DNA from 4 places in the Streptomyces sp. NPDC043908 genome. Region 2 is predicted to be linked to each of the others. Evidence: riboswitches for the same ligand, from Rfam matches in the RefSeq annotation. Region 2 holds a riboswitch; each other region holds the start of a gene.
What was found. A riboswitch is a leader RNA that binds a small molecule or an ion and turns the genes downstream of it on or off. The one in region 2 is predicted to bind cyclic di-AMP.
Positions count from the first base shown of each region.

Region 1: it holds a riboswitch for cyclic di-AMP, as region 2 does, so the genes downstream of both, AC069K_RS25770 (M23 family metallopeptidase) here and AC069K_RS21490 (transglycosylase family protein) in region 2, are expected to answer to the same signal.
Region 3: it holds a riboswitch for cyclic di-AMP, as region 2 does, so the genes downstream of both, AC069K_RS33345 (M23 family metallopeptidase) here and AC069K_RS21490 (transglycosylase family protein) in region 2, are expected to answer to the same signal.
Region 4: it holds a riboswitch for cyclic di-AMP, as region 2 does, so the genes downstream of both, AC069K_RS08175 (transglycosylase SLT domain-containing protein) here and AC069K_RS21490 (transglycosylase family protein) in region 2, are expected to answer to the same signal.

Region 1 is NZ_JBWKEI010000012.1:170,900-177,877, reverse strand. It holds gene AC069K_RS25785 (bifunctional acetate--CoA ligase family protein/GNAT family N-acetyltransferase) at 1-2,395, opposite strand, end outside; gene AC069K_RS25780 (HPr family phosphocarrier protein) at 2,570-2,851, shown strand; gene AC069K_RS25775 (GntR family transcriptional regulator) at 3,188-3,865, opposite strand; gene AC069K_RS25770 (M23 family metallopeptidase) at 4,072-4,842, opposite strand; cyclic di-AMP (ydaO/yuaA leader) riboswitch at 4,856-5,016, opposite strand; gene AC069K_RS25765 (M16 family metallopeptidase) at 5,230-6,597, opposite strand; gene AC069K_RS25760 (M16 family metallopeptidase) at 6,615-6,978, opposite strand, start outside.
Region 2 is NZ_JBWKEI010000009.1:290,280-297,257, reverse strand. It holds gene AC069K_RS21505 (DUF501 domain-containing protein) at 1-300, opposite strand, end outside; gene AC069K_RS21500 (FtsB family cell division protein) at 357-833, opposite strand; gene eno (phosphopyruvate hydratase) at 936-2,237, opposite strand; gene AC069K_RS21490 (transglycosylase family protein) at 2,707-3,390, opposite strand; cyclic di-AMP (ydaO/yuaA leader) riboswitch at 3,393-3,590, opposite strand; gene AC069K_RS21485 (transglycosylase family protein) at 3,850-4,836, opposite strand; gene AC069K_RS21480 (cytochrome P450 family protein) at 4,969-6,204, opposite strand; gene AC069K_RS21475 (nucleoside triphosphate pyrophosphohydrolase) at 6,339-6,978, opposite strand, start outside.
Region 3 is NZ_JBWKEI010000022.1:64,552-71,529, forward strand. It holds tRNA gene AC069K_RS33315 (tRNA-Lys) at 8-80, shown strand; gene AC069K_RS33320 (helix-turn-helix domain-containing protein) at 779-1,654, shown strand; gene AC069K_RS33325 (PhlD) at 1,798-2,865, shown strand; tRNA gene AC069K_RS33330 (tRNA-Met) at 2,931-3,004, shown strand; gene AC069K_RS33335 (hypothetical protein) at 3,105-3,398, shown strand; gene AC069K_RS33340 (PP2C family protein-serine/threonine phosphatase) at 3,419-4,663, shown strand; cyclic di-AMP (ydaO/yuaA leader) riboswitch at 4,819-4,998, shown strand; gene AC069K_RS33345 (M23 family metallopeptidase) at 5,011-6,090, shown strand; gene AC069K_RS33350 (aldo/keto reductase) at 6,152-6,978, shown strand, end outside.
Region 4 is NZ_JBWKEI010000003.1:29,964-36,941, reverse strand. It holds gene AC069K_RS08195 (cold-shock protein) at 161-364, opposite strand; gene AC069K_RS08190 (LamG domain-containing protein) at 755-1,435, shown strand; gene AC069K_RS08185 (LmeA family phospholipid-binding protein) at 1,483-2,217, opposite strand; gene AC069K_RS08180 (TetR/AcrR family transcriptional regulator) at 2,211-2,804, opposite strand; gene AC069K_RS08175 (transglycosylase SLT domain-containing protein) at 2,937-3,767, opposite strand; cyclic di-AMP (ydaO/yuaA leader) riboswitch at 3,772-3,956, opposite strand; gene AC069K_RS08170 (aldo/keto reductase) at 4,308-5,222, opposite strand; gene AC069K_RS08165 (dioxygenase family protein) at 5,519-6,385, opposite strand; gene AC069K_RS08160 (AraC family transcriptional regulator) at 6,424-6,978, opposite strand, start outside.

The DNA.
Region 1 (6,978 bases), on a different contig from region 2:
CGGCCTGGCGTCGCCACTGGCCGTAGCGGACGGCTTCGGCGAGGGCGCGGACCGCGCGTTCCGCGGCGGGGTAGGCGGGGATGCGGTGGGGGGTGGTGGGGGGCGCGTGTTCGGGTGCGGGTGCGTCGTGGCCGGGGGGTTGTCCCCCACCCCGCCCCTTCCCGAAACCCTCCGGGGGTGGGGGTGGGCTGAGGAGGGAGGATGTCCCCGGGGGCTGCGCCCCCGGACCCCCCGCGGGGCTACGCCCCTGCACCCCTGCGGGGCTCCGCCCCGGGAGGCCGGTGGGGGCGTGCCCTTGTGCCCCGTCGGCGCTGGGCGCCGCGCCGGTGGGGGCGTGCCCCTGCGCCTCGTCGGCGCTGGGCCCTGGGGCGCCGGTGCGGGTGTGGCCTTGCAGCTCGTCGGGGCTGTGCCCCGGACTGTTCGCGGGGCTCCGCTCCTGCACCCCTGCGGGGCTCCGCCCCGGGAGGGCGGTGGGGGCGTGCCCTTGTGCCCCTTCGCGGGTGGGGGTGGGTCGGGCGGGCTGGGTGCGGGGGGCTGTGCTTGCTGCGGCTGCCAGGGCTTCCGCCAGCCCGCCCAGTTCCACGTGCACCACCGCCACCGGCTTCCCGGGGGCCGTCGTCGTGGCCTGGTGCAGGGCCGCGGCCAGGGCCTCGTCGGGGTAGCCGGGCTCGCCCACCCAGGGGATCGCCGTGACCACCACCGCGTCGCAGAACTCGTCCGCCAGGGCCCGGGCCAGGGCGTCGCGGAAGTCCTCGGGGGCGGCCGCCGTCGTCAGGTCGACCGGCGGGTGCGGGCGCAGGCCCTCCGTGAGACAGGCGTCGTACGTGAGCAGGCCGAGGGACTCCGAGTTGCCGAGGATGGCGACGCGCGGCCCGGCCGGGAGCGGCTGGCCCGCGAGCAGGACGCCCGCGTCGACCAGCTCGGTCACCGTGTCCACCCGGATCACGCCCGCCTGGCGCAGCAGCGCCGAGACCGCCGCGTCCGGGACCCGGGTCACCGGGACGGCGTGGCCCGGCGGGGTCGAGCCGCTGTGGCGGGCGCCCTTCACCGCGACCACCGGCTTCACCGCCGCCGTCCGCCGCGCGAGCCGGGTGAACTTCCGCGGGTTGCCGATGGACTCCAGGTACAGCAGGACCACGTCCGTGTCCGCGTCCTCGTACCAGTACTGGAGGATGTCGTTGCCCGAGACGTCCGCCCGGTTGCCCGACGAGATGAACGCCGACAGGCCCGCGCCCCGCCGGTGCAGTCCCGACAGGAGCGCGATGCCGATCGCGCCCGACTGGGTGAACAGGCCGATGCGGCCCCGCCGCGGCGGCTCGGGCGCGAGCGAGGCGTTCAGGCGCGTCCCGGGCGCGGTGTTGATGACGCCGAACGCGTTGGGCCCGATCAGCCGCATCCCGTACGACCGCACCTGCCGCAGCAGTTCGCGCTGGCGCTCGCGTCCGGCCGCGCCGCTCTCGGCGTACCCGGCGGACAGCACGACCAGCCCCTGCACCCCGTGCTCGCCGCACTCCGCGACCGCCTCCGGCACCCGTTCGGCCGGGACCGCGACGACCGCGAGGTCGACCGGCTCCCCGATCTCGCCGAGCGAGCGGACCGCCCGGACGCCCTCGATCTCGGAACCGCCTTCCGGCAGGGCCCGGTTGACCGCGTACACCCGTCCGGTGAAGCCCGCGCCCAGGAGGTTGCGCAGCACCGTGCGGCCCACGCCGCCCGGCGCGCGGCCGGCGCCGATCACGGCCACCGAGCCGGGGGCGAGCAGCCGCTGCACCGAGCGGGCCTCGGCGCGCTGCTCACGCGCGCGCTGCACGGCCAGCGACTCGGCGGTCGGCTCCAGATCCAGCGTGAGATGGACCGAGCCGTCCTCGAAGGAACGCTTCTGCTGGTAGCCGGCGTCCGTGAACACCTTGATCATCTTGTTGTTGGCGGGCAGCACCTCCGCCGCGAACCGCCTGATCCCCCGCTCGCGCGCGACCTCCGCGATGTGTTCGAGGAGCGCGGAGGCGACCCCGCGCCCCTGGTGGGCGTCCTGGACCAGGAACGCCACCTCGGCCTCGTCGGCGGGCGCCGAGGCGGGCCGGCCCTGGGCGTCGATCCGGTCGTAGCGGACGGTCGCGATGAACTCGCCGCCGACCGTCGCCGCGAGTCCCACCCGGTCCACGTAGTCGTGATGGGTGAAGCGGTGCACGTCCTTGGCGGAGAGCCGGGGGTAGGGCGCGAAGAAGCGGTAGTACTTGGACTCGTCCGAGACCTGCTCGTAGAACGAGACGAGCCGCTCCGCGTCCTCGGTGGTGATGGGCCTGATCCGGGCGGTCCCCCCGTCGCGCAGCACGACATCGGCCTCCCAGTGGGCCGGGTACGCGGGGTCCTGCGTCTTCTCCTGCGGAGCCTGCATACCGGCAGCCTACGGGTCGCGGGGCCGGTTGGGTCGGGTCAAGGTAGGGGGCAAGGTGGAGAGGGCACCCCGGGCCGAGGGGCCGCCGGATCCGGGACCGACGTCGGCACGAGCACCGCGCAGGACATGAGAGACTGGTCTAGACAACCGTGAGAGATCTCGAAGGGCATCACCATGGCTGAGCGCCGCGTCAATGTCGGCTGGGCCGAGGGCCTGCACGCCCGCCCCGCTTCCCTTTTCGTCCGCGCCGCCACGGCCTCCGGCGTCCCCGTGACGATCGCCAAGGCCGACGGCAACCCGGTCAACGCCGCCTCCATGCTCGCGGTGCTCGGCCTGGGCGCGCAGGGCGGCGAGGAGATCGTGCTGGCGTCCGAGGCGGAGGGCGCCGAGGCGGCCCTGGACCGTCTGGCGAAGCTGGTCGAGGAAGGTCTTGAGGAGCTCCCCGAGACCGTCTGACCCGCCCGACCTGTCCGCCCGGTCCGGCTGACCCGGCCCACCGCCGACCGACCCGGCTGACCCGGCCCGGCGGGCGCGACCTCGCCGACAGCGTCCGGTCGGCCGGGACCCGGCGCCGCGCCGCCGTCCCGGCGCGGCCGCGCGTCACCGCACTTCGCGATCGGAGCCGCGGACCCGAATTCCGGGTCCGCGGCTCCTTTCCATTTCCCCGTAGGTGCGCCTCCGGCTTATGCACCCGGTAACGCGGACCGGCCGGCCCCGCCCCCGCATTCCGTGCCGCTTTCGGGCAGCACGAATCCGCCCCGCCGAATCACCCCTTTGTATACGGCGACCCTGTTAAGCACGGACGCTCGCGGTGTTTACGGCATGTTGCGGGATCCTCACGTCCGCCGGGCGCCGCAGCCGATAGGCGGAAAACGCGCGTTCGGCGTGGCGGGCGGTCAGCGCCCGGGCCCGCTCGGCGTCCCCGCGGGCCAGCGCGTCCACGATCGCCCCGTGCTCCGCCCAGCACTCGGCGGGCAGCGCGGGCTGCCCCACCTCGTACATCCACGTGATCTTGTGCCGCAGCTGGGTGAGCAGCGCGATGAGGCCGGGGCTTCCCGAGGCCTGGGCGAGCGTCTCGTGGAACCAGACGCCCAGCGAGCGCAGATCCTCGCCCTGGCCCCGCCGGACGCGGTCCTGGCCGAGCCTGACCAGGCCGCGCAGCACCTTCAGATGGGCCTCGGTGCGCCGGGCGGCGGCGCGCGAGGCGGCCAGCGGCTCCAGCAGGGTGCGCAGTTCGAGCAGATCGGCCGCCTCCTGCTCGGTCGGCTCCGCGACACAGGCCCCGGCGTGCCGGCGCGTGGTGACGAACCCCTCGGACTCCAGCGTGCGCAGCGCCTCGCGGACCGGGACGCGGGAGACGCCGTACCGGCGTGCGAGCACTTCCTCGGTGAGCCGGCTGCCGCGTGCGAAGAGCCCCGCGACGATGTCGTCGCGGATTGCCGTGCATACCGATTGCGCGGGAATGCGCATGACCGAACCTCCGCCTTAATCCCCGCGAAACGCGGTCGATCGACGCCTGTTCGGCGACTCTATTCCAGCGTCTGTTAATTCCCGGTGACGTGCCGTGGGCCATGCATATCTTTTGGCCACGGGCGGGTGTGCGCGCCGGACGGCATGCCGAAGCCCCCGGCGCGATACGCCGGGGGCTTGCGGTTTCGGATGCGGGGGCGTCCGGGTCAGACTTTGACGCCGTGCGAGCGCAGATACGCGATCGGGTCGATGTCCGAGCCGTACGACTCGCCGGTGCGGGCCTCGAAGTGGAGGTGCGGGCCGGTGGTGTTGCCGGTGTTGCCGGAGAGGGCGATCTGCTGGCCCGGCTCGACGCGCTGGCCGACGTACACCCCGATGGACGAGAGGTGGCCGTACTGCGTGTACGTGCCGTCGTTCATCCGGATCACGATGTTGTTGCCGTAGGCGCCGCCCCAGCCCGCCTCGACGACGGTGCCCAGGCCGACCGCGTGCACCGGGGTGCCCTCGCCCGCGTGGAAGTCGATGCCGGTATGGCTGCCGGAGGACCAGATCGAACCGCCGGTCTTGTAGCCGGTGGAGACGTACCCGCCGTCGATCGGGGCGACGAAGGAGTTGAGGCGCTTGCGCTCGGCCTCGCGGGCGGCGCGCTCCCTGGCCTCGCGCTCCTCCTTGGCCTTCGCCTCGGCCTTGCGCTTCGCCTCGGCGGCGGCGCGGGCCTTGTCGGCGGCGTGCTGCTGGGCGGCGGCCTGGGCGTCGATCCGCTCGGCGAGGGAGTCACCGATCACGATGGCCTGGGTGATGCCGGTGTCCTCGACCGAGGCGGCGGCGGGCGCCGAGCTGTCGGCGGCCATGGCCGGGGAGGCGAGGGTGCCCACGACTCCGGCGGTGGCGAGGGTGGCGATGCCCGCTATGTTCGCGCTCTTGCGCGACACGGCGCTGGGCCGACGGTGCTTCCCGGTGGCACGGGTGAACGCCATGGAGAGGCGGGTTCCTTTCCTTCCATCTCGCCTACCGGGTTAGCTGACGGGTTCGGAGCTGGAAGGTCTCCTACGGGCCCCTCCGCGGGCGGAGGCGTCCGATTCACCCCAGGGACTGAGTGGGTCCCCGGCTCCCCTGGCTCGCACCAGTTGGGGACTCGGCGATGGCTGTCCGGTGCCGCGGCTGCGACGGGTGGTGACGGACAGCCGGACTGACGCTAGACGGCTGATCTTTCAATCACCAAACAGACGCGTCTTTTTGTAGCGCACGCCACATGACAGACAGGCAACCTCCCCAACAAAACGGACATACAGGGGGACCCCGGCGGCTCTCGGCCACCGGGGTCCTCACCCGTCCCGTCCGCCCGTCTTCGGCGGACGGCCCAATCAGCCCGCCACTACGGTGACTTCGCCGATTCCCAGGGCCTTGACGGGCTCCGCGATCTGTGCCGCGTCCCCGACGAGGACCGTCACCAGGCGGTCCACCGGGAAGGCGCTGACGACCGCCGCCGTGGCCTCCACGGTGCCGGTGTCGGCCAGGCGCGCGTACAACTGCGCCTGGTAGTCGTCCGGGAGGTGCTGCTCGACCTGGTCGGCCAGCGTCCCGGCGACGGCGGCGGCCGTCTCGTACTTCAGCGGGGCCACGCCCACCAGGTTCTGCACGGCCGTCTCGCGCTCGGCGTCGTTGAGCCCCTCGGCGGCCAGCTTGCGCAGCACCGTCCACAGGTCGTCCAGGGCCGGGCCGGTGTTGGGCGTGTCCACCGAGCCGCTGATGGCGAGCATGGCGGCGCCGGTGCCCTCCGGGCCCGAGCGCAGCACCTGGCCGTACGAGCGCACTCCGTAGGTGTAGCCCTTCTCCTCGCGCAGGACGCGGTCCAGGCGGGAGGTGAGCGTGCCGCCCAGGCAGTACGTCCCGAGGACCTGGGCGGGCCAGACGCGGTCGTGGCGGTCCGGGCCGATCCGGCCGATCAGGAGCTGCGTCTGGACGGCGCCGGGCCGGTCCACGATGACCACGCGGCCGGTGTCGTCGGCGGTGACCGGGGGCATCGGGCGCTCCTCGGCCGGATGGCCGGTCCAGGCGCCCAGGGTGTCCGCCAGGACCGCGTCCAGGTCGGTGGCGCCCAGGTCGCCCACGACCACGGCGGTGGCCGCGGCGGGCCGTACGTACGCCTCGTAGAAGGCCCGTACCGCCGCCGCGTCGATCCGCGCCACGGTCTCCTCGGTGCCCTGGCGCGGGCGCGACATGCGCGCACTGGCCGGGAAGAGCTCGCGGGAGAGCTGCTGGGCGGCGCGGCGCGCCGGGTTGGCCAGCTCGTGCGGGATCTCGTCGAGGCGGTTGCGCACCAGGCGGTCGACCTCGGCGTCGGCGAAGGCGGGGGCCCGCAGCGCCTCCGCGAGGAGCCCGAGCGCCTTGGGGAGCCGGGAGACCGGCACCTCCAGGGAGACCCGCACGCCCGGGTGGTCCGCGTGCGCGTCCAGGGTGGCGCCGCAGCGCTCCAGGTCGGCGGCGAACTCCTCGGCGGAGCGCTTGTCGGTGCCCTCGGAGAACGCGCGCGCCATGATCGTGGCGACGCCGTCCAGGCCCGCCGGCTCGGCGTCCAGCGGGGCGGCGAGGAAGATCTCGACAGCCACGACCTGCTGGCCGGGGCGGTCGCAGCGCAGCACGGTCAGCCCGTTGGGCAGGGTGGAGCGGCCGGGGGCGGGGAAGGCCCAGGGGCGCGCGGTGCCGGCGGCGGGCCGGGGGTGGAACTGCATGGTCACGCCGGTGTCGCTCACTGCTCTGCTCCCTCTGCGTCGGCGTCGGCCGCCGCGTCTGCCTCTGCGGTGGTCGGCTCGTAGACCAGCACCGCCCTGTTGTCCGGGCGCAGGGTGGCCCGCGCCACGTCCCGCACCTCCTCGGCCGTGATGTCGAGGACCCGGTCGACGGCGGTCAGCGCGAGCTGGGGGTCGCCGAACAGCACCGCGTACCGGCAGAGTTCGTCGGCGCGGCCCGCGACCGTGCCGAGCCGGTCCAGCCACTCGCGCTCCAGCTGGGCCTGGGCGCGCTCCATCTCCTCGGCCGTGGGGCCCTCTTCGGCGAACCGGGCGAGCTCCTCGTCCACGGCCGACTCGATGTCGGGGACGTCGACGCCGCCG
Region 2 (6,978 bases):
GTAGGCCGCGGCCAGCTCGGGGTCGGTCGCCAGACGCTCCGTCATCTCCTTCATGACGCCGTTGGCCTCCAGCGTGCCGATCGCCGACGCGGCCCTCGGGCAGCTCAGGTAGTACGTCGTCGGGAAGGGCGTGCCGTCGGGCAGCCGGGGGGCCGTCTCGACCACGTCGGGGTTGCCGCACGGGCAGCGGTGCGCGATCGCGCGCAGTCCGCGCGGCGGGCGGCCCAGCTGCTCCTGGAAGGCGGCGATGTCCGCCTCGGTCGGCTCGGTGCGGGGAGTGCGGGGCGGGGGCGTTTCCATCGCGGTGTCTGTCTCAGTCTCTGTCTGTCTGGATCGGTCGCTGGCGGTTCACGTCGTCAGTCGCCGGGGCGGTCGGCCTTGTCCACACCGTCCCAGAGGTTCTGGTGCCAGGGGCGGCCGGTGGAGGCCTTGCCGTCGCGGCGGCCCTTGCCGGCCGACGGGTCGGTCACGGTGTAGCCGGTCTCGCCCGGGAACTGCATGTGCAGGTGCTCACGGGCCAGCCGCTTGATGTACGCGTCGTCCTGGAGCCGCGCCTTCTCGTCGCGCAGCCGCTCGACCTGCGCGGCCGCGTCGTGCTCCTTGCGGCGCTCCTCGGCGATGTCGCCGCGCTGCGACACGTACTGGCGCATCGGGTACGCGAGGGCCACCACCAGGGAGCACATCACCAGGGCGAGCAGCGCGGCCCGCCCGGTGAGCCGGGAGCGGCGTGCCTGGCGCTTCTTCTGCGACCGGTAGACACGGGCCGCGGTCTGCTCGCCGAGCACCTTGAGCCGGGCCGCGGTGGAGAACCGGTCCCGGTTGCCCTTGGCCATGTCGCCCCGCTTCCCTCACGTACGTACAACGTCCCCGGACACGGTACGGGACCGCGGCCGGGGACGTACGGACGACTGGCTGGGCCAGGCCCGGGTCGGTTCTCAGCCCCGGGCGTCCTCGACGGCGCCCTTGAAGCGCGGGAAGGCGCTGCGGCCGGCGTACACCGCGGCGTCGTCGAGGATCTCCTCGATGCGCAGCAGCTGGTTGTACTTGGCGACGCGCTCGGAGCGGGCCGGGGCGCCGGTCTTGATCTGGCCGCAGTTGGTGGCGACGGCGAGGTCGGCGATGGTGACGTCCTCGGTCTCGCCGGAGCGGTGCGACATCATGCACTTGAAGCCGCTGCGCTGGGCGAGCTCGACGGCGTCGAGGGTCTCGGTCAGCGAGCCGATCTGGTTGACCTTCACCAGCAGGGCGTTGGCCGACTTCTCCTCGATGCCGCGGGCGAGGCGCTCGGGGTTGGTCACGAACAGGTCGTCACCGACGAGCTGGACCCGGTCGCCGAGCTTGGCGGTGATGGTGTTCCAGCCGGTCCAGTCGTCCTCGAAGAGCGGGTCCTCGATGGAGACCAGCGGGTACGCGTCGACGAGCTCCGCGTAGTACTCGGTCATCTCGGCGGCCGTGCGGGACTGGCCCTCGAACTCGTACTTGCCGTCCTTGTAGAACTCGGACGCGGCGACGTCCAGGGCGAGCGCGACGTCCTTGCCCGGGGTGTAGCCGGCCTCCTTGATGGCCTCCAGGATCAGGTCCAGGGCGGCGCGGTTGGAGTCCAGGTTCGGGGCGAAGCCGCCCTCGTCGCCGAGGCCGGTGGACAGGCCCTTGCGCTTCAGGACGGCCTTGAGGGTGTGGTAGACCTCGGTGCCCCAGCGCAGCGCCTCGGAGAAGGACTCCGCGCCGATCGGGGCGATCATGAACTCCTGGATGTCGACGTTGGAGTCGGCGTGCGACCCACCGTTGAGGATGTTCATCATCGGAACGGGCAGCAGGTGCGCGTTCGGGCCGCCCAGGTAGCGGAAGAGCGGCAGGTCGCTGGCCTCGGAGGCGGCGTGGGCGACGGCGAGCGAGACGCCGAGGATGGCGTTGGCGCCGAGCGAGCCCTTGTTGTCCGTGGCGTCCAGGTCGAACATCGCCTGGTCGATCAGGCGCTGCTCGGTGGCGTCGTAGCCGACGAGCTCCGGGCCGATCTGCTCGATCACGGCGAGGACGGCCTTCTCGACGCCCTTGCCCTGGTAGCGGCTGGGGTCGCCGTCACGCAGTTCGATGGCCTCGAAGGCGCCCGTGGAGGCGCCGGAGGGGACGGCGGCACGGCCGGTGCTGCCGTCGTCGAGGCCGACCTCGACCTCGACCGTGGGGTTGCCTCGGGAGTCCAGGATTTCCCGGGCTACGACGACGTCGATGGACGGCACGAGCATCTCCTTCTGGGATGTGACGCGGAAACGCCGGGCCGCTTGGTCCGGCACCCCTGAGCCTAACCGGCTCCGGGGCATCCACCAGCCGACCGACCGGCCCGTGGGACGAAACGGGGGGCAAAATGTTCCCGAACAAAACAAACCCCCGCGCCGCACGGGGGTGGGGGCGGGGTGGGGTGCGTGGTTCGGCTGCGGCGCGGTGGGCGGCTGGTCGCGCAGTTCCCCGCGCCCCTGAGGGTGCGTGTCCGGCTGCGGCCCGGTGGGGGCTGATCGCGCAGTTCCCCGCGCCCCTGAGGCGTTCGGCCCCGGCCGGAGAACCCGGCTCAGCCACAGACTGCCAGGGGCGCGGGGACCGCGCGAGCAACCCACCCCCGGCCCGCAGACGAACACCCCGCCCACAAGGGGCGCGGGGAACCGCGCGAGCAGCCACCCACGCCCCGTGGGCGCATCCCCGGCCGGACGGGGCTCAGCTCAGGTGGAGCTGCTGGTTCACGTAGATCAGGTTCGCGTCCTTGACGACGTCCTTGTTCAGCTCGAACAGCTTCTCCCAGCCGCCCTTGACGCCGTGCGCCGAGGCGATGGAGCCCAGGGTGTCCCCGGCCTTCACCTTGTACTCGCCGTCACCGGTCTTGACCGGGGCCGGACGGGACTCGCCGCGCGAGGCGGGGGCCGACTCGCGCTGGGGGGCGGGGGCGGCCTTGGGCGCGGCCTTCTTCGGCGCGGCCTTCTTCGGCGCGGCCGGGGAGCCGGACGTGTCGACGTCCGCGGCCGAGCCGCCGGCGGTCAGGTTGCCCGCGCCGGCGCAGGACCAGGCGCCCGGCCCCTGCATGGCGAGCAGCTTCTCGGCCGTGGCGATCTGCTGGCCCTTGCTGGCCAGGTCGGCGCGGGAGGCGTACTGCGTGCCGCCCGCCGCGGCCCAGGAGGACTGCGAGAACTGCAGACCGCCGTAGTAGCCGTTGCCGGTGTTGATGGACCAGTTGCCGCCGGACTCGCACTGGGCGACGGCGTCCCAGGTGGAGACGGAGGCGGCGGAGGCGGAGCCGGCGGCCATCAGCGGGGCGGCGACGGCGGCACCGGTGACACCGGCCAGCGTGACGACTCGGACGGCCTTGGACGGGCGGCGGTGCTTGCCCTTGCCGGAAAGCAGCATGGAGTTCTCCTCACCGACGCCTGCGAGGTGAGCTGTCGGGTTCGGGCGAGTGAGTGGCCCGGCCGCGCCTGGTGGCGCGTCTTCACCCCAAGCCGTTCCCTGGCCGCTTCGTACGTCTCGCCGTATGGCGTACGTCCCTCAACGGCCGGGCCCGGCGCTTACCTTGGGTCCCCCGCTCCTGCCTACGGCGCTTGGAGCGTCGACTGTTCCCCACGACCGGCGGCAGGATTCGGCGTTCCCGGTCGAAGGGGCCCGTGGTGACGAGCGCTTCGACCGTAAACACACCAACCCCTGATGTTCAAAGGGGCACATCAGGGAGAAATCGCCCCTCGCGGCCCTTCCGTAACCCCTGTTTCCGCAGGTCGGGGGCGTAACGCCCGTACCGGACGGACGGGACACGGCAGTTGACGGAAAGAGACCCTTGTCTCACTTGCACAGAAGTGGACATAGGCCCCTGAACTACCCCTTGGCCGGGGCCGGGTTGTCCGTCTTTGCCAGGTTCAGATCAAGGTTCTGGCCAGGCACGATGAGGTTCGGGTCGGCGCCGATCGTCTTCTCGTTCGCCTTGTAGAGCGCGGACCAGCCGCCCTCGACCTTGTGCGTGCGCGAGATGTCCCACAGATTGTCGCCGGGGCGGACGGTGTAGTCGCCTTCGGCGGCCAGTACGTCGCCCGACTCGCGTGACTCGGCGTCACCTCGCGAGGCGTGACGCCCCGATTCATGAGCGTTGTCCGTATTGCCCGGCTCGGTGGCCGCGGGCGTGCCGGTCTCGGCCGGGTCGGGGGTGCCGCGGTGCTTGCCGCCGGAGGCGGAGCCGGTGCCCGCGTCGGCGGTCCCGGCCGGGGCGCTCGCGTCGGCGGAGCCGGGCTTGGCGCTCGCGCCCGTGGACGGCGCCGAGGGCGTCGTGGAGGGCTTGGGGGCGGTCGAGGACGACGGGGACGGCGTGGTGGACGCCGGCGGCTTCTTGGCGGGCGCGGACGGCGTGGCCGTGGCGTCCGGGGTCGCGGCCCCCTCCTCGGAGGGGACGTACGGCGAGGGCGTGGCGCCCGGGTCGACGGCCGGGGCGCCGCCGCCCGCGGTGAGCCCGGAGATCCCCGAGCAACTGGTGAAGGCCTTCGGGCCCTTCGCCGCGAGCACCTTCTCGGCGACGGCTATCTGCTGCGCCCGGCTGGCCAGGTCGGCCCGCTCCGCGTACGCCGTACCGCCGTAGTTCTGCCAGGTCTCCTGAGAGAACTGGAGCCCGCCGTACAGTCCGTTGCCGAAGTCGGCGCTCCACGCGCCGCCGCTCTCGCACTCCGCCACGCTGTCCCAGGTGGACGCGGTGGCGGCGCTCGCGCCGCTCGCCGCGAAGAGCGGAAGGGCGAGGGCCGAGCCGGTCACCCCCGCCGCGACGACGAGTGCGGGAGCCTGGCGGGGTCGGCGGTGCCGTCCGTTCCCGGAGCGCATGCTGTGGCCTTCCGTGTGACTACGTCTGTGACCGCCGGGCCGGGCGGTGCGCCCGGTGTGGCGAGTCGAGGGGTGAACGTAGCCGTACTCGAACGCTTGTCACAAGTCGATGCACCCGCGATAACGCCAAAGTCACAGTTTTGACGGATCGTCAGTTCCGGCGGGCGTGAACGCGACCGGAAGGGTGCGCAGTCCGCGCATGATCAGCCCGCCCCGCCAGCGCAAATCGGCAGGATCCGCCGCGAGCCGCAGGTCAGGAAGGCGTCGCAGCAAGGTGGCCAGCGCGGTCCTCGCCTCCAGTCTGGCCAGGGGCGCGCCCAGGCAGTAGTGGATGCCGTGGCCGTAGCCGAGGTGCTGGTTGTCGCGGCGGCCGAGGTCGAGCGTGTCCGGGTCGGGGAAGCGGTCGGGGTCGCGGTCGGCCGCGGCCAGGACGACCAGCACCGGGTCGCCCGCCGCGATGTCCTGGCCCCCGATCGACAGCGGGCGGGTGGCGAAGCGCCAGGTGGCCATCTCCACGGGCCCGTCGTAGCGCAGCAGTTCCTCGATGCCGGTGTCCAGCAGCTCCGACTCCCCGGCCGCGAGCGAGCGCTGCAGCCGCTCGCGCTGCCCGGGGTTGCGCAGCAGCGCGTACATCCCGTTGCCGATGAGGTTCACGGTCGTCTCGAACCCGGCGAACAGGAGGATGAAGGCCATCGCCGCGGCCTCGTTCTCGGTGAGGTGCTCGCCGTGGTCGCTGGCGCGGATGAGGCCGGAGATGAGGTCCTCGCCCGGGTTCTCCCTCTTGCGGTGGATGAGTTCGAGGAGGTAGCCGCGCATCTTCTTCACCGAGCGGGCCACCCCGCCGCGCGGGCCCTTGCCGTGCCGGATCATCATCCCGGCCCAGTCCCGGAAGTCGTCCTGGTCCTCGCGCGGCACGCCCAGCAGGTCGCAGATGGCGTAGATGGGCAGCGGGAACGCGAACTCGTGGATGAGGTCGGCCTCCCCTGCGGCCGCGAACCGGTCGATGAGGGTGTCCGTCAACTCCTGCACCCGGGGCGCGAATTCGGCGACCGTACGGGGCGTGAACGCCTTCGCCACCAGCCGCCGCAGCCGGGTGTGGTCCGGCGGGTCGATGTTGAGCAGATGCGTCATCAGCTCGGCCTTGCGCTCGCCCGGGATGCCCGTTCTGCCCCGGGCGTGCGCGGGCTCGTCGTGGTGCGCCGGGTTCTTGGACAGCCGCTGGTCGGCGAGGGCCTGCCGGGCGTCCGCGTACCGCGTCACCAGCCACGCCTCGACCCCGCTGGGCAGCGTGGTGCGGTGCACGGGCGCGTGCTCCCGCAGCCAGCCGTAGGCGGGGTAGGGGTCGGTGGCGAACTCCCAGGTGAACATCTCGGGGGCGGGGGGTGCCCCTGGCGGGGGCGGGGTCTGGCCCGGGCCCTGGTCCTGGCCCGGTGGCGTGTTCGGGGCCTGGTCGGGGTGTGCGCCCGGGTCCCGGCCCGGCGGGGGCGAAGGGTGTGTCACCGTCAGCTCGTCTCGGCCGTGCGGATCGCGTCCCGGTACGCGCGCGCCGCCGCCCGCAGGGCCGCCTCCGGGTCCGTGCCGTCGGCCTCCGCCGCCACCGCCAGGGCGAGCAGCCGGTAGCCGATGCCCTCACCGGAGGGCAGCGGCACGTCGAGGCCCGCCGTACGGACCCGGGACGCCAGCTTGGCGGCGAGGGCGAGGCCGGGCTGGCCGAGGGGAACGCCGTCGGTCACCGACGCGCGCCCCTTCTCCGCCGCCTTCTGGCGCAGCCAGTGCTCCTTGACCTCCTCGGGCGTCTCCGCGTGCGCGTCGCCGAAGATGTGCGGATGGCGGTGGATCAGCTTCTCCACGATCGTGCCGGCCACGTCGTCGATGGAGAACGGGTCCGCCCCGTCCTCCGCGTCCCCCTCCTCCGCGATGCGGGCGTGGAAGACGACCTGGAGGAGCACGTCCCCCAGCTCCTCGCGCAGCTCGTCGCGGTCGCCCTCCTCCACCGCCTCGACCAGCTCGTACGCCTCTTCCAGGGCGTACTTCGCCAGCCCCTTGTGGGTCTGCTGGGACGACCACGGGCACTCGCGGCGGATGCGGTCCATGACCTGGACGAGGTCGAGCAGCCGGGCGCCGGGCAGGTCGTAGGAGCCG
Region 3 (6,978 bases), on a different contig from region 2:
ATGCCAGGGGCCATTAGCTCAATTGGCAGAGCAGCGGACTTTTAATCCGTTGGTTGTCGGTTCGAGTCCGACATGGCCTACCGGCCGCAGGAGGGGTGGCACACCCCCTGACCTGCGCTCCAGCGCCCCGCCCGGGCTTCCCGGGCGGGGCGCTGTCCTGTGTCCGCACGGTCGGTGGTCCGGTCCCGGTCAGGAGTCGCCGCCGCCCGGGGGGCAGTTGGAAGGGGCCGTGCGGGCCCGCATGCACACGGCCGGCGCCGTGGGGCCGCCCGAGGGCGGGCTCCACGGCGCCGGCCGTCTCAACCCCGGCCCGCATGCCGGGGCTGGCCGGAGACGGGGGAATGTTGCTCTCCGGCGCGCCGCGGGCGGCCGGTGTCGAGGACGCGACGTGTTGGCGATTGTCGACACCGGCCGCTGTTCTGGTTGCGTGTACGCCGGTCGTCCCCGCGGCACGGGGTCAGCCGCCGCGCCCCTGGTGGTCGGCCTTCGGCGAAGAACACCGAGCAACCGCTTTCACCTGGGTCGATACGCACGAGACCCCTAGGGGCTTCGTGCGCAACAGTGTGGAGGGGCACCCCGCCCCCTTTCCAGGGGGCCGAATTGCAGATAATGATCCAGCCATCAACATCCGGCCCCGGCGACAGGAGACCCCCCACACGTCAGACCCTCGGGTCGCATCAGGTCGCCGGTACGTCGCGGCACGTCGTCCCGGGCCGCCCCCGGCCGCCCCGGGCCCCGTCGTCCCGCCACGGCGACAGCCGTTCGTCCCCGTCCCCCCGTGAACGAAGGTCCCGCCTTGCCGCCGCTCGCCGCCCGTGACCGTACTTCCCTCAAGAGGCTCCTCCAGGAGCGGCGCGCCGCCATCCACCCGGAGTCCGCCGGGTTCCCGCCGCGCCAGGCGGGGCCGGGCCGGCGGGTCGCCGGGCTGAGCCAGGAGCAGATGGACCTGCTGCTGGAGCGCACCCCGGGGACGTACAACCGGTTCGAGAACGGGCAACTCAACCCCACCGCCGAGTTCCTGACGAACGTGGCGCGCGCCCTGCGCCTCAACGAGCAGGAGTGGACGTTCCTTTGGCGCCTCACCCGGCGCGAGTACCCGCCGTACACCCTGCACCGCGACTCCGGCATGTCGGTCCCGGGCGTCTGGCAGCGGGTCGTCGAGCAGATCGACGGGGCGATGGCCTACATCACCGACGCCGCCTGGAACCTGCTCGCCCACAACACCGCGTTCGCCGAGCTCTTCCCGGGCGGGGAGGTCCCGGCCAACACCATGCGCTGGATGCTCCTCGACCCCCGCGCGCGCGAGGACGTCCTCACCGAGTGGGCGGACCGCTGGGCCCCGATGGTGCTGCCGCAGCTGCGGCACGGCGTGGAGATGCGGCCCAACCACGCGGAGCTGCGGCGCCTGGAGGCCGACGTGCAGGCCGACCCGGTCGCCGGTCCGCTCTACCGGGAGGCCGGGGACACCCCGATCCCGTACCCGGACGGCTCGGAGCGGCCCATCCGCCACAGCCGGTACGGTCCCGGCTGGGTCACCACCTGTGTGGCCGAGCCCGTCACCTCGCCCGGGGCCCGGGTGATGCTGCTCCTCTACACCCCGGGCGCCTCCCTCGTGAGCCGTCACCCGGTGCTGAGCGCGCCGCTGACGAGCTGAGCGCGCGACCGGCGTGACCTACCCGCGGGGCCCCCTCGGAACGACTCCTTCCGGCTGAGCTCCCCGCCCCTTTCCAGGGACGAATTCCAGCCGCCTCGGTTAAGTTGAGCTCTCGTCCTTTGGCCCTCCGAGGGAGCCCACTCGTGCCCGCTCACATAGCCCTCCCCGCCGTCGTCCTGCCGGACCACGTCATCGCCACGGACGAGATCTGCGCGGACATCCGGCGTGCCAACCCCGACCGGCCGCGGCTGGAGGCGCACCTGCGGATCGCCCGGGCGACGACCGTCCGCACCCGTCGTTTCACCCGCCCGCTGCACGCCCCGACCGTGGCCGGAAATGCCACTGTCGAGGAGCGCAACAGAGCGGCGTACGAGGACGCCCTGGGGCTCGCGGTCCGCTCCGGGCGGCAGGCCCTGGCCCACGCCGGCCTCGCCCCCGACGACGTCGACTGCCTGATCACCAGCCACACCACCTCCTGGACCGTGCCCTCCCTCGACGTCGCCCTCGTCCGGGAACTCGGCCTGCGCCCGGACGTCCGCCGAGTCCCGATGGCGACCGTCGGCTGCGCGGGCGGCGCGCACGGCCTGGTCAGGGCCCACCAGGACATCGCCGCCCACCCGGGCTCGCACGTGCTGGTCGTCGTCGCGGAGTGCCTGTCGACGGCCACGTACAACCACACCGACACCAGCCGGGAGTCGATGATCTACAAGGTGCTCTTCGGGGACGGCTCGGGCGCGGTCGTCGTCTCGGACACCCCGGCCTGGAGCGGGCCGAGCTTCGTCATCGAGGACACCTTCGAGTACGTCCTGCCCGACAGCCTCGACCGCTACCGGGGCCGCCTGTCGGGCGCCGGACTGCACTTCGACTCCACGACCGCCGCCACCACCTCGCTCAACGACAGCCTTCCCGCCGTACGCGCGTGGCTCGGCGGCAGCGGCAGGGCCCCGGAGTTCGCGGTCGTCCACCCCGGCGGGCCCCGGGTCCTCCAGGACGCCGCCGCCGGGTTCGGCCTGGACGGCGACCGCGACCACGGCGCCCTGCGGCACGCCTGGGCGAGCCTGGCCGCCAACGGGAACCTGGGTGGCTCGGCCGTCCTCGACGTGCTGGCCCGCACCTTCGCGCAGGCCCCCGGCGACCGGCAGTCCGGCCTCATCATCGGCTTCGGCCCCGGCTTCGTGCTGGCCGCCTCGCGGGGGCACTGGTCGGCGTGAGCGCGGCGCCGTCCGTAAAGCGGTACGGAGCACCGTCCGGGATGCCGTACAGTTGTGTTTACCGACGCGGGGTGGAGCAGCTCGGTAGCTCGCTGGGCTCATAACCCAGAGGTCGCAGGTTCAAATCCTGTCCCCGCTACTGAAGACCGAAGGCCCGGCACATGCGAATGTGCCGGGCCTTCGGCATTTCCCCGACGGCCCGCGCGGGCGCGCGTACGTACAGTAGTCTCACGATTGCTATGCGCGAGCATGTGGACGGACTGCTGCGGGCGGCGACGCGGCGCAGGGCGCCCGCGGTGCCGCTGTTCCTCGCCCTGTGCACGCTCCTGATGTGCCTCTCCCTGCCGCTGTCGCCGCCCCTGTCGCCCGCCCCGCCCTGGATCTCCGCGCCCTCGCACGCCAAGGGCGGCGTCCCCACCGTCCACGGCGGCCCGGCGGCCCGCCGCCACGCCCGGGGGACCTGCGTCCACGGCCGGGCCGGGCCCCGCAGATGCCGGGCGCGGCTGATCGCGACCGGCGCCGAACGGCACTGAGGGGCGCCGCGCGCACCCGGTTGGCCGAGGAGCGTTCGCGGCGGGCGGCCCGGCCCGGCACCCTGAGTGGGGCGCCGGGAACGGCGGCGGCCCCGCGGACGGGCGGGAGACCACAGGTGCGGCAGCGAACGGACGGCGGCGGCCGGGAGGGCTCCCGGCGTCCGGCCCTGGTGCGCGCCCTGCCCGCGCTGCTGCTGGTCGCCGGGGTCGTCCTCGACGTGGCGACACCGCCCGATCTCACCGCGGCGGCCCTGTTCGCCGCCGCCCCGCTGACCGCGGCCCCCTTCTTCGGCCCCGCGGGCACCGCTGTCGCGGGCGCCTCGGCGGTCGGGGCGGTCCTGCTCACCGAGTACCTCCACGACGTCCCCAGCACCGGGGAGGCGGTCAGCGAGCTGTTCACCGTCACCACCGTCGGCGCGCTGGCCCTGCTCACCAACCGCATGCTGCGCCGCAGCGGCGAACGCCTGGCGTCGGCGCGGGTCATCGCGGAGACCGCCCAGCGCGCCGTCCTGCCCACGCCCGCCGAGCGGATCGGCGGCCTCCAGGTGGCCGCGCGGTACGAGGCGGCGCAGGCCGGCGCGTTCATCGGCGGGGACCTCTTCGCCGTCCAGGACACGCCGTACGGGGTGCGCCTGGTCGTCGGGGACGTCCGGGGCAAGGGCCTTGAGGCGGTCGAGGCGGTGGCCGTGGTGATCGGGGCGTTCCGGGAGGCCGCCGAGCAGGAGCAGACGCTGGAGGCGGTGGCCGGACGCCTTGAGCGCGCGCTGACCCGGGAGGGCACCCGGCGCGACGGCCTGGACGCGTTCGAGGGGTTCACCACGGCCGTGCTCGCCGAGATCCCGCGCGACGCCACGGCCGTACGCCTGGTCAACCGGGGCCACCCCGAACCGCTGCTGCTCCACGCCGACGGGGCGCTGGACGCGCTCACCCCCTCCGACCCCGCGCTGCCGCTGGGGATGGCGGAACTCGGGGTCTGGCCGGACCGGGCGGACACGTACCCCTTCCCGCTCGGGGCGACGCTGCTCCTGTACACCGACGGCCTCTCCGAGGCGCGTTCGGCCCGGCCGCCCGGGGTCTTCTACGACCCGCACGAACGGCTGCGCGGCCGGATCTTCCCGGGGCCGGACCAGCTCCTGGACGCGCTCGTCGACGATGTGCGCAGGCATACGGGCGGCGGTGCGAACGACGACATGGCGCTGCTGGCGGTGCGGCGGCCCCGGGCGCGGCGGCCGGAGCGGCGGCGGACGACGCCGGTGGTTCCGTGACGGACCGTGCCCGAACGACGCCCGAGCGCACGTTGTTTGACGGGGCATCAGGCGCTGGGGCCGGGGATTACGGGGAACGGCTTGGAATCCGGTCCGCCTGTCTATTAACGTTCGATAACGCAGCGCGGTCGTCCCAGCCGTCGTAGAGGCGGCACCGTGCGCACGCGCCGAATTCCGCAAGGGAACCGGGGAACCACCACCTTGGGGTGAATCGAGCACCTTCGCACCGTCGAAACGTGCCCGTAGGAGACCTTCCTGCTCCGAACCCTCCCCCGAGCTCTCAAGGAGCAGGGGGGACCCCCACCGCCAACCCGGTAGGCGAGAAGGAAGGAAAGGAGCGCGCCCCCGTGGCGTCCAACGAGCCTGCCCTCGGCACCCCGCCGCTTCCCCCCGTCGCCCCGTACGGGCCCGCGCCCAGCGGCACCGAGGTGTGGGAGGAGTGGAACCCCACGGAGGAGTCCGTCTCCCCGGTACGCGGCCGGCACCGCGTGATCAAGCAGCGCGGCGGGCTCGCCCGCAGCTCCACCGTCCTCGGCGTCGGCGTCATCGCGGCCGTCGGCGCGGGTGGCATGGCCAGTGCGCAGACCAAGCCGCCGGTCTCCATATCCCTGCCCGACTCCGTCGCGGACAATCTCCCCGATGTGAAGTCCCTGCCGGGCGTGGGCGCGCTCATCACCGGCATCGCGGGCGACGACAAGCCCGACGCGTCCCCCCTGGCCGAGGCCGACAGAGCCGTCGCGAGCGCCCCCCTCACCATGGCGGGCGTCTCCCGGGCCGCGGCCGAGCAGGGCGCCACAGGGGCGGGCGAGGCCCTGCGCGCCCGCATCCTCCAGCAGGCCGATCAGCAGCGCAGCAGCGCCGAAGCCGAGGCGAAGGCGGCCGCCGAGAAGGCCGCGGCCCAGCAGGCGGCGGCCGAGGCGAAGGCCGCGCAGAGCGCCGCCCAGCAGAAGGCGGCCGCCGAGAAGAAGGCCGCCGAGGAGGCCGCCGCGAAGAAGGCCGAGGAGGAGCGGCTGGCCGAGCTGGCCAAGAGCTACTCGCTCCCGGTCGCCTCGTACACGATCACCTCCACCTTCGGCCAGGCCGGCTCGATGTGGTCCTCCGGCCACCACACCGGCCTCGACTTCGCCGCGCCCACCGGCACCCCGCTCAAGGCGGTCCACGGCGGGACGGTCAAGTCGGCGGGCTGGTCCGGCTCGTACGGATACCGCACGGTGATCGAGCTGGAGGACGGCTCGGAGCTCTGGTACTGCCACCAGTCCTCCATCGCGGTCAGCGCCGGGCAGAAGGTGACGACCGGCGAGACGATCGGCCGCGTCGGCGCCACCGGCAACGTGACGGGCCCGCATCTGCACCTGGAGGTGCACACCCCGGGCGGCACGGGAGTCGACCCGATGGCGTGGCTCGAGTCGAAGGGCCTCAACCCGTAGGGGGCCTGCCCGGCGGGCGGGGGCGCGGAATAGGCGTGCCCCGTCGGCCCGTTCACCCCCCATGACCACGCTGCGCCCCCTGGGCTCCTCCGACCTGTCCGTCTTCCCGCTCGCCCTGGGCGGCAACGTCTTCGGCTGGACCGCCGACGAGGCCGCCTCCTTCGGGGTGCTCGACGCGTACACGCAGGCGGGCGGCAACTTCGTGGACACCGCCGACGTCTACTCGGCGTGGGCCCCGGGCAACGAGGGCGGCGAGTCCGAGCGGATCATCGGCAGGTGGCTGGCGGCGCGCGGCAACCGCGAGGACGTCGTGATCGCCACCAAGGGCGGCGCGCACGCCTCGTTCAAGGGGCTCGCGGCCCCCACCATCAAGGCCGCCGCCGAGGAGTCGCTGCGCCGGCTCGGCACCGACTACATCGACCTGTACTACACGCACTTCGACGACGAGTCGGTCCCCGTCGAGGAGATCGTCACCGCGCTCGACCAGCTGGTCAAGGACGGCACGGTGCGTGCGGTGGCCGCCTCCAACATCTCCCCGGAGCGGCTCCAGGACTCCCTGGACTTCTCCGACCGCGAGGGCCTGGCCAAGTACGTCGCGCTCCAGCCGCACTACAACCTGGTCTCGCGCGACACCTACGAGGGCACCCTCCAGGACACCGCCGGCCGCTCGGGTCTGGCCGCCGTGCCCTACTCGGCGCTCGCCTCCGGCTTCCTCAGCGGCAAGTACCGCCCCGGCCAGGACGTCGACAGCGCGCGGGCCGGGAGCGCCGGCCGGTACCTGGGCACCGAGCGGGGCGTGAAGGTGCTCGCCGCGCTCGACCGCGTCGCGCTGGCGCACGGCGTCGAGCCCGCGAGCGTGGCCCTCGCCTGGCTCGCCGCGCAGCCGAC
Region 4 (6,978 bases), on a different contig from region 2:
GGGGCGGTGGGGCGGTGCCCGGTGTGCCGCGGGTCGTGGAGTGCCGTCCACGCCGCGCGGGACACGGGCCGTACGGCCGCGTGTCCTGGAGACAGCAACGAGCTGGGGCCCGTACACAAGGTGCGGGCCCCAGCTGCGTCAAACCTGTGCCTCAGTGGCTTCAGGCGGGGGTGATGTTCTCCGCCTGCGGGCCCTTCTGGCCCTGCGTGACGTCGAAGTTCACCTTCTGGCCTTCCTGAAGCTCACGGAAGCCCTGGGTGGCGATGTTCGAGTAGTGGGCGAACACGTCCGGGCCGCCACCCTCCTGCTCGATGAAGCCGAAGCCCTTTTCCGAGTTGAACCACTTCACGGTGCCAGTAGCCATGTCATATCTCCTTCGGGGCATTGCCCTTGGAGTCCACACTGTGTGAACCCCGGCGTCGCCGCGATGATTACCCCGTCCGGAAAAAGCACCGGAAATACAAAAGTGCCCGGCGGAAGATTGCCCGCCCAGGCACTTGAAGTCTTTGGGAACCACAACTGCAACTGAGATCAACAGTAGCACGGGTCGGCCGTGGCGTACAGCAAATGCCGAAGTTTTCATCCGTGTGCCGCGGAATCCCTGATCTCCCGGGGAAAACCCCTGGACACGCCCCGATCCTGCCCCTCCGGGCCTTTGCTTACGTAAAGCATACTTTCGGCGTACGGCGAGGAGACGCGGGGCGACGTGGGGAAGACGCCACGGTGCGCACCCGGCCTGTGCCAGAGTGTGACCGTGCTTCCCGAGGCCCCCCGGTCCCCCGTCCTCACGGCCGACTTCACCTCTCCCGCGCAGTGGGTCGCGGGCCGCTCCTGGGCGTATCCGGACGGCGGTCCCGTCAACCCCGGCGACGACAAGCTCGACCATCTGGTGCCCGACGCCGAGTACGGCCGCGGCGGCACGTTCCGGGCGCGGCGCCGCGCCGACGGGCTGTGGAACACGGGTCTGCTGACCACCGAGGGCAGCGACGAGGACTTCCTGGTGCGCGCGGGTGACGTGTTGGAGGCCCGCGTCCGGCTGCCCCGCGAGCAGGGGGCCTGGCCGGCGATCTGGACCTGGCGGGACGGCGGCCAGGAGGTCGACGTGTTCGAGTACCACCCCGACAACCCCGACCTGCTGGAACTCACCAACCACGTCCGCGACGCCCACCACTCCCACCGCGACCCCTCTGTCGCCCCCGGCGCCCTCCTCGATCTGAGGGTCGAGTTCGGCGCCCGCTCGGTGGCCTGGTGGGTGAACGGCGCGCCGGTCTTCGCCGACCACAAGGGGGTGGGCCGCCGCTGGCACGCCCACCTCATCGTCAACCTCTCGGTCAGCGCGGGCCGATTCCATCCGCGGCCCGCTCCCGAGGTGTCGGAGATGTCGTTCGAGGTGCCCGCGCTACGGGTGTACCGGGAGCCCCCAACGCCCGTATGACGCGGGCTTCATGACATCTCGTCACCTGACAGTTGCCCGACGGTGTCTCAGGCGCGGGTGTCCGTACGGAAGGTGACGTCCTTGCCGGAGAGCGTCGCGGTGAGCCCTTCGGATCTCGTGGTGATGGAGGTGAGCGCCAGGCCGTCCGGAATCCCGTCGAGCTCGATCTCGCGCTCCAGCATGCCGGTGACGATCCCGCGCACCGCCTTGGGCAGGTCGTCGCCCGCCTTCACGGACCGCAGCTTCAGGGTGCGGCCGCCCGCCGTCTCCACGCGCGCGCTGGCTCCGACCTTCCCGAAGAGCGGCAGCGAGGCGGTGGCCGCGACGCGCGGCTCGGACCTGGTGCTGTCCCGGCTGTAGCCGATGTCGATGCCGAGTGCGCGGGACAGGTCCCGGTAGGACACGAAGGCGGTGGCCCTGGCGGAGGCGGCGTGTGCCTCGGAGGCGTGGGAGGAGCGCCGGAGGTGGTCGAGTTCGACGTTCAGGGTGGTGATGGGGAGCCTGCCGCCGTCGCGGCCCGCGGGGATGTCCGAGGCCTCGATGTCGACGCGGTCGAGGGTGCCCCCGGCCAACTGGGTCAGTACGGGGAAGCCGTGCACCTCCACATGGGGTGCGGACGGGAGCCCCCGCGCCTTCTGGAACGCGTCGGCCGTACGGTGTTCCGTCCAGGAGGCCGCGGCCCGGTCCCCCGCCACGGCCAGTCCCGCCAGCACCACGACGGCGACGGCGTACTTGCACCATCCCCGCAGTGCCCGGCCCGCCGCGGCACGCGCCTTCAGCACGGGGCCCCCTCCTCGGGGACGGGGTGCGCGCAGATGCCGCACGCGGCGCGGAAGGCGCTCAGGAGCGGGGCGCGCAGCAGCTCGTCGGGCAGGTCCTGGCGCGCGGCGACGGTGCTGACCAGGCCGGTCACGGCCAGCTGCGCCCGGACCGTGCCCGCCAGGTCGTCCGCGTCCGCGAAGGCGGCCAGGGTCTCCGTGCGGTGGTCACCGAGATCCCCCAGGCCCTCCACTCCGGCGAGGGCGCCGGGCAGCACCGGCAGCCCGGAGTTGAAGAGCAGGGCGAGCCGGGAGCGGTGGCGCAGCGCCAGATCGACGAGATCGGCCGAGGCCCGCAGCTGCCGCTCGGGTCCCTGCGGCAGGGCGCCCCAGGTGGCCCGGAGCGCGGCGAACTCGGTGAGGGGGCCGATGAGCGTCGCGGCGAGCAGTCGTTCCTTGGAGGGGAAGCGGTGCAGCAGCCCGGTCTTCGAGTAGCCGACCCGGTCCGCGATCTCCTGGACGGAGGTGCCGAGGTACCCCTGGGCGGTGAAGAGCTCGGCGGCGGCCTCGACGATCTCCGCGTCGAGTTCCGCGCGCGTCGGGCGTGGCATGCGGTCCTCCCCTGAGCCTGGTCACGCCACCGTAACAGACCATCTGGTCCTGGATGGACCAGATGGTCCGGCGGCTGCCGGCGGCTGCCAGCGGCTTGCGGCGGGGAGGTTTTGTCGGTCGGCGGGCTTCCGTCAGTACGGACCGTTGACGTTGTCGATCGAGCCGTACGTCTTCGCCGCGTAGTTGCACGCGGCGACGATGTTGGCGACGGGGTCGTAGCTGTCCGTCGACGTACCGGGCACGTGGAAGGCCTGGAAGGTGGGGTCGATGACCTGCAGGAGGCCCTTGGAGGGGGTGCCCGCGACGGCGTTGGAGTCCCAGTTGTTGATGGCGAAGGGGTTGCCCGACGACTCGCGCATGACGTTGCGGTAGATGCCGTCGTAGGAGCCGGGGATGCCGTGCTGGGCCATGATGTCCAGCGACTGGCGTATCCAGCCGTCCAGATCGTTGCCGTACGTCTTCGCCACGGCGGCGGTCGCCTGCTGGGGCGGCGTGCCCGTCCGCGCCGAACGGTCGGCCCGGGCCGGGGTGGCGGGGCGGTCGGCGGACGGGGCCTTCGCCTTCTTGCCCACCGCCAGCTGGAGGCCGGGGTGGATCAGCGCCGGGTTGCCGCCGATCGCCTGGCGGTTGTCCTTGTAGAGCCTCTTCCAGCCGCCGCTCACGTCGAGGTCCTGGGCGATCTTGGAGAGCGTGTCCCCGGCGACGACGGAGTAGGTCGTCGGGGCCGCCTTCGCCGCGCCTGCCTTCTGCGCCACGATCGGCTTGGCGGACACGGCACCCTTGGCGGCGACGGCGGGAGCGGCCTTCGGGGCGGCGGCGTGGGGGGCGGCCGAGGGTGCGGCACCGGCGCTCGTCGCGCCGATCACCGGAATGATGAGCGCGGCGCCGCCCGTGCCCGCGGCGGCGATGCCCCGGGTCAGGCTGCTGGACTTGGGGCGGCGGTGCTTACCCTTTGCAGGCATGGCGAATTCCTCTCCTTCGCCTGCGAGGTGAGCTGTCGGGTTCGGGCGAGGGCTGCCCGGCCGCGCTGCACGCGGCTTCACCCCGAGCCGTTCCGTCCTCCGGATCCGGCGACTACCTGGGTCCCCCGCTCCTGCCTTTTCGTGTGTGGGAGGTTTCCGGACAGCGGCAGGATTCGGCGGTCCATCCGGATTTGAGCGAGACCGTAATCGAATGGGCCCGGCGGAAACAAGAGCGTGAATTCATTCCGGCATCGGAGAGAAAGATCCATCGGTGCCGGGGATACGAGCGCCCTTCTCCCCGTATCCCCAACTCGCCTTCCACGCAACGGAATGAGCGCATCACCCTCGCGCGCGCACCGGGGCCCGAAGTGACCCACTTCACTTCTTCCGCGGCCTTGGAGAGGGATTCCTGCGCGTTCCCCAGAAGAATGAACGGGCGTTGGCGGCGCGCAAAAGAAAAGCTAAGCCCCTTTATCATTCCCAATGAATAGATTGACGACATAGGAGCGAAACCGGGCGCCCGCCGTCCATTTCGGACATCTAGGCGGACGGCTCCGACGGCGTCTCCAGCAGGGCCGCCTCCTCGTCGGTGAGCCGGAGCCCGCCGGCGGCCACGTTCTCCACCAGGTGGTCCGGGTTGCCCGTGCCGGGGATGGCCAGCACGTGCTCGCCCTGCCGGAGCGTCCAGGCGAGACGGACCTGCGCGGATGTCGCGCCGTGCGCGCGGGCGACCGCGAGGACCGCCTCGCTCTCCGCGCCGGCCGCCTGCCCGGCGCCGCTCTCGCGGCCTTCGCCCGCGATGGCGAAGAACGGGACGAACGCGATGCCCTGCTCGCCGCAGAGCCGCAGCACCTCGCCGGAGCCCGTCCGCCTGCTGTCCAGGCCGTACCGGTTCTGCACACAGACCACGGGCGCGATCGCCTGGGCCTCCGCCAGGTGCTCGGGGCCGATGTTGGAGATGCCCAGGTGGCGGATGAGGCCGGCCTCGCGCAGCTCGGCCAGGGCGCCGAAGTGCTCGGCGAGCGAACCGGGCCCGTTCAGGCGCAGGTTGACCACGTCGAGGTGGTCGCGGCCGAGCTGGCGCAGGTTCTCCTCGACCTGGCCGCGCAGGTGTTCCGGGGTGGCCCAGGGCAGCCAGGCGCCGGACGCGTCGCGCCCCGGGCCGACCTTGGTGGCGATGACCAGATCGTCCCGATAGGGCGCGAGCGCCCGGTTGATGAGTTCGTTGGCGGAACGGAGCCGGGAGAAGTAGAAAGCCGCGGTGTCGATGTGGTTGACACCGAGTTCGACCGCGCGCCGCAGCACGGCGAGGGAGCGCTCGCGGTCGCTCGGCGTACCGAGGTCGAACGCGGCGCTCCCGGTGAGGCGCATCGCGCCGAATCCCAGGCGGTTGACCGACAGGTCACCGAGTTTCCAGGTGCCCGCGGCCGCCGCGTGGATCGTCTCCGTAGTCATGATCGCAGTCTGTCATCAGGACCGGCGCGAACGGAACGCTCCGACTCGGAGCACGGCGAGGCCTACGCGGACTGTGAACAGTCCACGACCTCAACGCACTCAATGCGCCGAACGGACTCGCGCCCTGCGCGGAAAAGCGCGCCGGGGGAGAATTCTTCGCGATATCGCCTTCACCGGCACCCCTTTCGGTTTCAGCCCGCCGCGCTTTCTCCCTTCGACATTCCACATAAGTGCTCCTGCCCGTTCGCCTTGTCCCGTGGATTCACGCCAACACGGTGGGTCGGTAAGGGAAGTGTCTACTCCGCCCGCCACAGCGCGGGCACGTTCGGCGGCTCCCAGCCCGGCTGGGCGGTGTGTGCCTGGAGACAGACGTAGCCGCGTCCGCCGTAGGCGGCGCGATCGCCCGAGCGGTAGGCAGTGCCGACGGACCAGGTGGTTCCGGGGGGTGGGCCGGTGGGCGTGGGGGTCGGTGACGGCGACGGCGACGGCGACTGGGCCACGTCCAGGACGAAGTCGAACGCCGCCTCCTTCGCGCCGCCCGCGTCCCGAACGGTCATCAGCAGCCGTGCGTCGAAGAGCGAGTCGGTGTTGTTGCGCGGCTCGCCGGGGAAGTAGAGCTGGGTGGTGAGCACCCGCCGGCCGGGCGCCTGCGCCTTCACGTGGATGTGGCGGGTGCGGCCGGGGTAGAGGCCCGGCACGATCGTGGTGAGGGTGAACGCTCCCCGGGCGTCGGTGTACTGGTGCCCGCGGAGGCGGAAGCCTGTGTTGTCGTAGGCGCCGTTGGTGTCGGCCTGCCAGAAGTCGAGCAGAACGCGGGACAGCGGCAGGCAGGCCCGGCCGAAGACGTACCCGGTGACCGTGAGGCGGGTGCCGGGGGTGCCGGGCTCCAGGAGCGAGGTGCGCTCGGGGGAGTTCGGTTTGAAGTAGGGGCCCTCCGTCTGTTCCGGGGTGGGGTGGTCGCCGTCGTCGCACGCCGGGGTGAGCCGGGGGGCGGTGCCGGCGGCGCCACGGGCCAGCGTGGGCACCCCGGCCAGGGACACGGGCACGGCCACGGAGGCCGCGAGCGCTGCCCGCAGTACGGTCTTGCGGCTGGGCCGGGACCGTCCATCGGCCTCTGCGGGCCGGTTCTCGTCACGTCGTGTCGCGTCGCTCTCGCCATCCATGGCTGCTCCTTGGGGGGAGGTGGGGGACGGCTACGACGCTAGGCGGACGATCGGGTTCGGGCGATGGACGCGATGCGGTGGTCGTGGTGATAATCTCCGCCGCCGCGCCGGAAGTCGCCGGGGCTGGCGCCGGTCTCCCGGCGGAAGAAGCGGCAGAAGTAAGCGGGATCGGTGAACCCGACCCGGTCGGCGACCTGACGTACCGTCAACTCCGTGTGCAGGAGGAGCCGTTTGGCCTCGTGAGTGCGGGCCTGGCGGATGAGCTCACCGGGTGTGCGGCCGGTGGCCTCCTTCACGGCCTCGGTCAGATACCCCACGGACACGCCGATCCGGTCCGCGCACGCGCGTACGGACGACGGCAGGTCGTCGGCGCGCGCCACCAGGGCGGCGAACCGGCCCGCGACACCGTTCGCGCGGGCGACGTCCTGAGCGACGGGGGTCGCGGGCAGTCGCGCGGCCCGGACGAGCAGGACGTGCAGCAGCGCGCGCAGCACCCCGTGAAACCCCTCGGCCCCCGTCCGGTACTCCTCGTACATCTCCCCCACCAGCGAGGAGGCCCAGCTCTCGGCCTCCCGGTCCAGCTCCAGCCAGGG